DNA from 3 places in the Methylobacterium sp. Leaf399 genome. Region 3 is predicted to be linked to each of the others. Evidence: predicted binding sites of a transcription regulator. Region 3 holds the regulator's gene; each other region holds the start of a gene.
The links. The regulator PhoB, encoded in region 3, activates phosphate uptake and scavenging genes when phosphate is short. The targets are predictions, from matches to a motif close to TGTCATNNANCTGTCAT.

Region 1: the regulator PhoB is predicted to act here: its motif matches at 1,641-1,657, upstream of ppk2 (polyphosphate kinase 2).
Region 2: the regulator PhoB is predicted to act here: its motif matches at 2,053-2,069, upstream of ASG40_RS06860 (PhoX family protein).

Annotation. Positions count from the first base shown of each region.
Region 1 is NZ_LMQK01000023.1:271,877-275,096, reverse strand. Features, by position in the region: gene ASG40_RS12350 (enoyl-CoA hydratase/isomerase family protein) at 1-120, opposite strand, end outside; gene ASG40_RS12345 (hypothetical protein) at 257-658, shown strand; gene ppk2 (polyphosphate kinase 2) at 669-1,592, opposite strand; gene ASG40_RS12335 (YegP family protein) at 1,761-1,943, shown strand; gene ASG40_RS12330 (CorA family divalent cation transporter) at 2,098-3,123, shown strand; gene ASG40_RS12325 (Orn/Lys/Arg decarboxylase N-terminal domain-containing protein) at 3,219-3,220, shown strand, end outside.
Region 2 is NZ_LMQK01000007.1:3,197-6,416, forward strand. Features, by position in the region: gene ASG40_RS06860 (PhoX family protein) at 7-1,995, opposite strand; gene ASG40_RS06865 (hypothetical protein) at 2,211-2,411, shown strand; gene topA (type I DNA topoisomerase) at 2,606-3,220, opposite strand, start outside.
Region 3 is NZ_LMQK01000035.1:76,674-79,893, forward strand. Features, by position in the region: gene ASG40_RS19675 (cell envelope integrity EipB family protein) at 1-132, opposite strand, end outside; gene ASG40_RS19680 (GcrA family cell cycle regulator) at 658-1,191, shown strand; gene phoB (phosphate regulon transcriptional regulator PhoB) at 1,262-1,963, opposite strand; gene phoU (phosphate signaling complex protein PhoU) at 1,996-2,715, opposite strand; gene pstB (phosphate ABC transporter ATP-binding protein PstB) at 2,844-3,220, opposite strand, start outside.

The DNA.
Region 1 (3,220 bases), on a different contig from region 3:
GTCGATCAGCCCCTGGTACATCGCGAACGTCAGGGCGTTGCGCGCCTGCGGCCGGTTGAGGGTGAGGCGGGCGATGCCGGCGGGATCGACGTCGAAGAGCAGTTCGGGGCTGTCGCTCATGATGGCCTGCACAGGGTGACGGGAACGCCCGACCCTAGCGCAAGTTGATGGGCGAGTTCACCGCCCGGCAGCCCGCGCGGGCGATGCGTCCTCGATCCGAGCGCACCGCTCCCCATTCGATGAGATGTCCAGCGCCATGCGCCCATCCTCCGCCACGACCCTCACCGTCGGATCGGCCCTGTTCCTTCTGGCCGGCCTCCTGCCGGGCGAGGCCTCGTGCCTGCGCACGGTCGCCAACAAGACGCCGCACACCGTCCTGGTGAGTCAGGACGGCGGCCCCGCCTTCACGGTGCGCGCGCATGCGAGCCGCCGCTTGCGCTACGACAGGTCCGGCGAGATCGCGGTGTCCGTCGTGTGCAGGGCAGGGGGCCGTTTCGCGGCGCCGCAGCCGCCAGCCTTCACTGCGCGCTATGCGGTCGTCGCCGTGCGCGATCGCTGCTGGGTCGATATCGACGGCGGCGGCACCGCACCGCTCGCCCTCAACGCGCCCCGCCAGGGCGACATCGTCGTGGCTCGGTACGGCCTGGCCTGCCCGTAGCCGCCCCCGATCAGTAGCGGGACGGCACGAACATCTCGGACGGGACCGGCTGGCGCGCGTAGTCGTCGTGGCGCACCCGCTCGGGCAGGACCACGGTGGGATGGGGGACCTCGCCGTAGGGGATCTGCGTCAGGAGGTGGTCGATGCAGTTGAGGCGGGCCTTCTTCTTGTCGACGGCCTCCACCACCCACCACGGCGCCTCCGGGATATGGGTGCGGGCGAGCATCACCTCCTTGGCCTTGGTATAGTCCTCCCAGCGGCGGCGGGACTCCACATCCATCGGCGACAGCTTCCACTGCTTGAGCGGGTCGTGGATGCGCATCTGGAAGCGTAGGGCCTGCTCCTGGTCGGTGATCGAGAACCAGTATTTCAGGACGATGATGCCCGAGCGGACCAGCATCCGCTCGAAATCGGGCACCGACTGGAAGAATTCCTCGTATTGCGCGTCGGTGCAGAAGCCCATCACCCGCTCGATGCCGGCGCGGTTGTACCAGGAGCGGTCGAACAGTACGATCTCGCCGCCGGCCGGCAGGTGGGCGACGTAGCGCTGGAAGTACCATTGCGTGCGCTCGCGCTCGCTCGGGGCGGGCAGGGCGGCCACGCGGCAGACCCGGGGGTTGAGGCGCTGGGTGATCCGCTTGATCGCGCCGCCCTTGCCGGCCGAATCGCGGCCCTCGAACACCACCACCACCCGCAGCTTCTGCGACTGGACCCAATCCTGCAGCCGGACGAGCTCGTGCTGGAGGCGGAACAGCTCGCGGAAGTAGAGCCTGCGGTCCATCTGCGGAGCGCGGGGATCGCCCGCGACGGCGTCGGCCAGGCGTTCGAGGCGCTCCTCCTCCATCTCCATCTCGAGTTCTTCGTCGAAGTCGTCGGCGACCTCCCTGCGGATCGCCTCGATGTCGAAGGTGCCTGCCTGCCGCCCGTGATCCATCGTCGTTCCAACGCCTCGAGGTCCCTCGGGCGCTTAGACCATGCCGATGTGACAGTTCGGCGAAACGCCCCGCCGTCGCGCACGCCGCGGCGGGCACCCCTGGATTCCGACGCCGACATTCTTTAAGGTTGATTCGCTACCTAGAGTTATTCTTGCGTGAGGACATCGATGAGCACCTGCAAGGGACGCGACGGCGACACCTGGGAGATCTACGCCAGCGGGACCGGCTGGCGGTGGCGCCGCACGGCATCGAACGGCAGGATCGTCGGCGCCTCCACGGAAACCTACGCCAGCAAGGCGAACTGCATCGAGAACGCGCGCCGCAACGGCATGGATTGCACGCCGGCGTAGGGCGCATGGTCGACAGGGGCCGGCCCGCGTCGTCTTCCGGCCACGCGAGTCGGCCTCGTCACGCACGGTAAGGGCGTCATCAAGGTGTCGCCGCTACGCGCGATGGAGCCGGGGACGGTTCGGCACTTTGCCGGCGAGGAACCGGCGGGGCCCGATGCCGCGACTTCTCACCGACGAGGCCGTCCTTCCCGGCCTGATCTTCGGGCTCCACTTCGACGGGCGGGGCCGCGCCTCGCTCCTCGAGCCCGGCGCCGACCTGCCGCCGCTCGATGCCGCCGCCGGCTTCGTGTGGCTGCACGTCGACCTCGTCGATGCGCGCCTTCACGGCTCCGTCGAAGCCGGGCGGCTCGGACCGCCGCGTCTGGCCGCGGCGATCTTCGCCCGTGACGGCCACCAGCGCGTGGTGGTCGATGGAGCGGCGTTCGGCCTCGTCGTCGCCGATCGTGAACGGGATTTTGCCGGCGCGCTGAGCGACGAACCCACCGGCCGGCTGCATTGCGTGCTCGGGCAGGGCTACCTCGTCAGTGGGCGCCGACACGCCACGGCCTGCGCGGAGGCCGCCCGCGACGCCGCCCTGGCAGGCCTGACGGTCACCTCGCCCGCCCGCCTGCTCGAGCTCTTCGTCGGCCACGTCGTCCAGGCGATGGAGGCGGGCGCCGTCCGCATGTCCGAGGAACTCGACGCCATCGAGGACCGGATCCTCGACGGGGCGGGTGCCGACGACACCGGTCCGTTGGCGCCGATCCGTCGCCGGGCGGTGCGCCTGCGCCGCCAGGTCGCCGGCCTCGGCGCCGTGTTCCACCGCCTGGAGGCCGAAACCGACGACGACGGCGACGCCTTGCCGGAGGCGGTAATGACCATGGCCGCCCGCGTCGTCCAGCGCATCGATTCCCTCGACCGCGACATGGGTGTGCTGGCCGAGCGCAGCCGCCTGCTCCAGGACGAGATCGCCGGCCGCACCGCCGCGCAGACCAACCGACAGCTCTTCACCCTCTCGATCCTGACCTCCCTGTTCCTGCCGCCGACCCTGGTGACCGGCGTGTTCGGCATGAACAGCAAGGGCCTGTTCCTCGCCGACTTCGAGAACGGCTCGACCATCGCCCTGGGGATCGGCGCGCTCTCGTCGCTCGCGGTGTTCCTCGTCATCCGCCGCCTCGGTGTCGCTGGTCGGCGCGGTTGATCCCCGGGCGCATTGCGCCCATCACCAGCACGCCGTCATCGCCGCGTCATCCCGCGTCGCAACGGTGACGATCCCACCACGGAGCCTTCCCCCGCAT
Region 2 (3,220 bases), on a different contig from region 3:
GGCGCTTCAGCTTCCGACCCGGCCGCCCCCGCGCCGGGTGATCGCCACCACCGCCGGGCGCGGCGGCATGCCCTCGTCGAAGTCGGGCCAGCGGGTCGAGGGCGCCTCGAAGGTGGCGGGCTTGGCCTTCGGATCGTCCTCGTCGGCCTCGCCGGGGTGCTGCACGGCCACGAAGAAGGTGGTGTCGTCGGGGGTGAAATAGGGGCCGCACATCTCGGCGCCGTTGGGCACGCGGAAGAAGTGCTTGGCGGTGCCGCGTCCCGCCCCTTCGGTCTCGAGTCCCCAGATGCCGTCATTGCGCCCGGTGCGGGAGGCGGAATTGCCGTCGGTGGCGACCCAGAGCCGCCCTTGTGAATCCACCGCGCAATTGTCGGGCATGCCGAACCAGCCGTCCTTGGTGGTGGCCGAGGAGAAGGTCGCCCCCACCGCCGCGATCGCAGGATCGCCGCAGCGCACCAGGATCTCCCAGGCGAACCCGGGGGCGGCATGGTCGCCGTCGTCGGGGGTGAGTTCGACGATGTGGCCGAAGCGGTTGTCGCCGCGCGGGTTGGCGGCGTTCACGTCGTCGGGCTTTCGCGAGGCATTGTTGGTGAGCATGACGTAGACCTTGCCCGTCCTGGCGTTGGCCTCGACGTCCTCGGGCCGGTCCATCTTGGTGGCGCCGAGCGCATCCGCCGCGAGGCGGGTCTGGATTAGCACGTCGGCCTGGCTGGCGAATCCGTTCTGCGGGGTCAGCGGGCCCTGGCCGAACACCAAAGGCAGCCAGGTGCCGCGTCCGTCGGCGTCGAAGCGAGCGACATGCAGCGTGCCGCGGTCGAGGATGTCGCGGTTGGCCGATGCATCGGCGGCGACCGCGTCGGCGGTGACGAACTTGTAGACGTAGTCGAAGCGCTGGTCGTCGCCCTGGTAGACCACGTAGCGGCCGCCGCTCGAGACGATGCCGGCCGCCCCCTCGTGCTTGAACCGGCCCATGGCGGTGCGCTTCTTGGGCACGCTGGCGGGGTCGAAGGGGTCGATCTCCACCACCCAGCCGAAGCGGTTGGCCTCGTTGGGCTCGGCGCCCACGTCGAAGCGGGGGTCGAAGCGGCCCCAGGCGTAGGCGTTGCCGGGGATGCCGAGGCGCTTGTGGTTCCCGGCCTCCGGCGAGCCCTCGGCGAGGGTCCCGGAAAAGTAGTAGTTGATGTTCTCCTCGCAGGTGAGCCACGTCCCCCAAGGCGTTGTGCCGCCGGCACAATTGTTGATCATGCCGAGCACGGTGCGGCCGTCCGGGTCGGCGCTTGTCTTCATCCGGTCCGCGCCCGCGGCCGGGCCGGCGATCGTCATCGGCGTCGTGGCGGTGATGCGGCGGGCGTAGGCCGAATCCGGCACGACCCGCCATGTCCCGTCGACCTTCCGGACCTCGATGACCGAGCCGCCGTGGGCGGCCATCTCGATCCCGACGAGGTCGGCCGTCATCCCGGCCAGGGCGACGCTCTTGATGTCCTGCCGGCCGAGGCCAGGGAACATCAGCTCCTCGTTGGTGTACTCGTGGTTGACGACCAGCAGGCCGTGCGCCGCCGGGTCCGCCGCCCCCGGCATCGGGAAATACCCGACGAAGTCGTTGTTGTAGCCGAACTGTCGGCCCTGCGCCTCGGCCGATTGGTTGCGCGGGTCGAAGGCCGGCGCGCCGGGCAGGACCGGATCGCCCCAGCGGATCAGCACGTCGGCATCGTGCCCCTCGGCGACGTGATGGCGGTCGTCAGAGCCGGCGGCGATCTCCTTGAACGGAAACGGCGAGGCCGCCGCACCGTCCGCCGCCCGCGCGCTGCCGGCCGCGAGCGCGCGCGGCGTCACCACGGCCGCGATGGCGCCGACGCCGAGCAGCCCCCGCAGCAGGTCGCGCCGATCGAAGCGGGCGGCCACCACGTCGCCGAAGGTCGGGTTGGGGCTGAGGTTGGTGCCGATGTCCTCGGCGTCTTCGGCCGCCTGCGAACGGGTGCGGGACGGGTCGATCATGGTCGGCTCCATGGGGTCTGCGGTGGCCGGTGCGATCCTGCCGCGTATCCTGCCTGCGTGGCAGTGCGATGACGCCGCGGCGGCCATAGGCGGCATGACGGCCTGGAGAAAGACCGTGTCGAGGCAGACCGTCACGATGACCTGAAGCACCGGGAACAAAGCGCGACCGTTCGCGTCATCCCCCCAGTGGTCCGGGACCGTGAGCGGGGGATGGCATGGCACCGTCGGCAGCACTCAGCACGGCCCGTCACGACGACCTCATGCGCACGGCGGCCGCGGCCGGGCATGCCTTCGCCCCGCCGGAATACGGCCAGGACGACGGCGCCGTCGGAACGCCGAGGCGCCTGCTGACCCTGTCGGCCCTCTCGGTTTCCGGCTTCATCGCGAGCTACGGCGTCTTCCTCATCCTCGGCTGATCCAGACTCCTGTCGAAGGCAGCGGCTCGACCGGCCGGCAACCACCAACCCGGACGAGGGTGCGTCCCATCGCGAGCCGGATATCTCCGGGGACAAAAGGGGTCAGCCTCCGCAGACATTGGCGAAGGCTCCTAGACCGATCGGGACGGTAGGTCGTCTCGCGGCACCCCGGTGAAGCCGAGCGCCCCGTCCGTTCACGCCTTCTTACGCACCGCCGGCTTCTTCGCCGCAGGCTTGCGGGCGGTGGTGGCCTTGGGCGCCGCTTCGGCGGCCTCGGCCTCGGGCTTGGCAGCCTTGGCCGTAGCAGCCTTGGCCGCCGGCTTCTTCGCAGGCGCCTTCTTGGCCGGGGTCTTGGCGGGGGCCTTGCCGGCCGCACTTTTGGTCGCCGTCTTGCGGGCCGGGGCCTTCTTCTTGCCGCCGCCCGCCGCCTCGCGGGCGGCGATCAGTTCCAGCGCCTGGGGCAGGGCGATCTCGTCGGACGAGAGCGACTTCGGCAGAGTGGCGTTGGTGGTGCCGTCGGTGACGTAGGGGCCGTACTTGCCCGACTTCACCACGATCGCCTTACCGGTCTCGGGGTGGTCGCCGAGCGCCCGGCCGGGGTCGGAGGCGGGTCCGCGCCGGCCGCCGCCCTGCTCCTTGGCGACGATGATGTCGATGGCGCGGTTGGCGCCGATCTCCAGCACGTCGTCGTCGCGCCCGAGGTTGGCGTACATCTTCCCGTGCTGCACGTAGGGGCCGAACCGGCCGAGGTTGGCCAGGATCGGCTCGCCGCTCACCGGGTGGCGTGCCACCTCCCGTGGAAGAGACAG
Region 3 (3,220 bases):
GCGCGCACTCTCCACCGAACGGCTGGCGCTGCTCTCGGCCAGGGATAGTTCGTACACCGCGCGGTGCCCGGCGAGGCGGATCGGCTCCGCCGCCTGCGCAGCCCCCGCCGCCACGACGAGGCCCGCCGCCATTCCTCCCAACCGCCGTGACGACCGCATGGTGTCTCCCTGTTCGAACGCGAGCCGACCAAAACCCGTCCGGTCGCACCGCCCACACATAGTCACGCCGGCTTAGGCGACAATGCGGGCTCGGAGTGGTCGGACCGCGACGTGCCGTGGAGACCCCTCGGCGATGGTGAGGCGCCATCGGCAATGGCAGGGGCCCATCGGCAGTGGCGGGAACCCATTGGCAGTGGAAAGCCGCAGGGCGTGCATGGTCTCCCTTGCATACGGCTCGACGCCTCCTGTACGGTCGCGCTGATTGGCGATGCATCCGGCGCGACGGCCAATACACGACGGTTCGACGACGACCAGAGCGCGCGTCGTGATGGGTTTGCCGTCGGCGAAACCAGCGTTCCCGTGGAAGGCGTGCGGTTCTTTTCAATACACCGTGTCATGACGACATCGTGAAATGGCCTTTTCGACTGGGTCGTTACGAAGATGGCGGGTGCGGGTGTTGCGTCGTGACGGGGCGATGATCGAATGTCTGAGGGGGCGATGATGGACACAGTCCCGGGCTGGACGGATGAACGCGTCGCGCTGTTGCGCCGCCTCTGGGAAGAGGGTCTGAGCGCGAGCCAGATCGCGACGCAACTGACCGGCGTGACCCGCAACGCCGTGATCGGGAAGGTCCACCGCCTGGGGCTTTCGGGACGCGTGAAGAGCGCCGACACCGCGATCGCGGGGCGCAAGAAGGCGACCCGCGAGGCGGAGGTCGAGATCATCGTCGAGGAGGCGACGCTCCCGCCGCCGGTGGAACCGATCGTCGTCGAGGCGGTCGTCGCTGCCGCCACACTCGACGTCGCGCTGCCCGCCGATCCCGTCACCCTGGCGGTCTCGCGGCGGGTGACGATCATGGACCTGCGGGAAGCGATGTGCCGCTGGCCGATGGGGGACCCGACCTCGACGGACTTCTACTATTGCGGCGACCGGGCGATCACCGGCCTGCCCTATTGCACCCATCACGCCGAGATCGCCTATCAGCCGGCGACCGAGCGCAAACGCGACCGCCGGGCCGGCGGATTCCGCTGATCCCTCACGGCCGGCTCGCGGCCGGGCGGCGGATGTCGCGGTCGGGACGGCGATACCGCGCGTGGCGGCCTCACGCGTCGACGGCGAAGGTCTCGTCGAACGAATAGCCTGAGCCGCGAACGGTGCGGATGGGATCGGACTGGGTCGTGCGGTTGATGGCCTTGCGCAGGCGGCCGACGTGGACGTCGACGGTGCGCTCGTCGATGTAGACGTCGTGACCCCAGACGCCGTCCAGGAGCTGTTCGCGCGAGAACACCCGGCCGGGGCTCTGCATCAGGAATTCGAGCAGCTTGAACTCGGTGGGCCCGAGGTGGATCTCGCGGCCCTGACGGCGGATGCGGTGGCTGACCCGGTCGAGCTCGATGTCGCCGGCGATGAGCAGGCTCGCCACATGCGCCGGCTTGGCGCGCCGCAGCAGCGCCCGCACCCGCGCCAGCAGTTCGGGCACCGAGAACGGCTTGACAATATAATCGTCCGCCCCCGTGCCGAGACCGCGGATCCGGTCGCCCTCCTCGCCGCGGGCCGTGAGCATGATGACGGGCAGGGTCTCGCTCTCGCGGCGCGCACGGATGCGGCGGCAGAGCTCGATCCCCGACAGGCCGGGCAGCATCCAGTCGAGCAGCACCAGGTCGGGAAGCTGTTCCTGCAGGCGCAGGTCCGCCTCGTCGCCGCGGGCGGCCGCGTCGACGGTGAACCCCTCCGCCTCGAGGTTGTAGCGGAGGAGGAGGGTAAGGGCCTCCTCGTCCTCGACGATCAGGATACGCGTACTCATGGGCTTTGTCTGGGATGTCCCTGCCGGGGGCTTCAGGCGCCGGTCGGCGGCTCCACCATGGCGTAGTTCGACGCGTCGTTCTTCGGGCGATCGGTGGGAAGGTTCTCACCGGTGACGAGGTAATGGATCGTCTCGGCGATGTTGGTAGTGTGGTCGCCGATCCGCTCGATGTTCTTGGCGCAGAACAACAGGTGCGTGCAGAACGAGATGTTGCGCGGGTCTTCCATCATGTAGGTCAAGAGCTCGCGGAACAGCGAATTGTAGAGGGCGTCGATGGCGCCGTCCCGCTCCCAGACGTCGTGCGCCGCCTTGATGTCGCGGCTGGAATAGGCGTCCAGCACGTCCTTGAGCTGCTCTTGGACGAGGTCGCCCATGTGCTGCATGCCCACGACCACCTTCTGCGACTGGATCTCGCCGGCGATGGCGATGACGCGCTTGGCGACGTTCTTGGCCAGATCGCCGATCCGCTCGAGATCGCTCGACACGCGGATCGCCGAGATGGTTTCGCGCAGGTCGATGGCCATCGGCTGGCGCCGCGCAATGAGCAGGATCGCCCGCTCCTCGATCTCGCGCTGCAGTACGTCGAGGCGCTGGTCTGCCGCGATGACCGTCTGGGCCAGGGTGGCGTCGCGCCGCACGAGGGCGTGGCCCGCCTCGTTCATCATCTTCTCGGCGATGCCGCCCATCTCGGAGATCGCGCGGCGCAGGTCCTCGAGGTCGGTGTCGTAGGAACTGACGATATGGTCGGGCATGATCGCACTCCTCGGGTCGGCGCCCCGGCGGGGAACGGCGAACGGGATCGGTCGGGAGGGTATTTCGCAGCGGACGAGGTCGGGCCCGATGCGATGTCTGAAGGGGACCGTCCGCCAGTCGAACGGCCTCAGCCGAAGCGGCCGGTGATGTAGTCCTGGGTCTGGCGTTTCTCGGGGTTCATGAAGATCCGGGTGGTGGGCCCGAATTCCACGAGTTCGCCGAGGTACATGAACGCCGTGAACTGCGAGATGCGGGCGGCCTGCTGCATGTTGTGCGTCACGATGACGATCGTGAACTCGGAGCGCAGCTGCTCGATCAGCTCCTCGATGCGTCCCGTCGAGATCGGGTCCAGCGCCGAGGTCGGCTCGTCGAACAGGATCACCTCCGGGCGCTGGGCGACGGTGCGGGCGATGCACAGGCGCTGCTGCTGGCCGCCGGAGAGGCCCATGCCGGACTGCTTGAGCTTGTCCTTGGCCTCGTCCCACAGGGCCGCCTTGCGCAGGG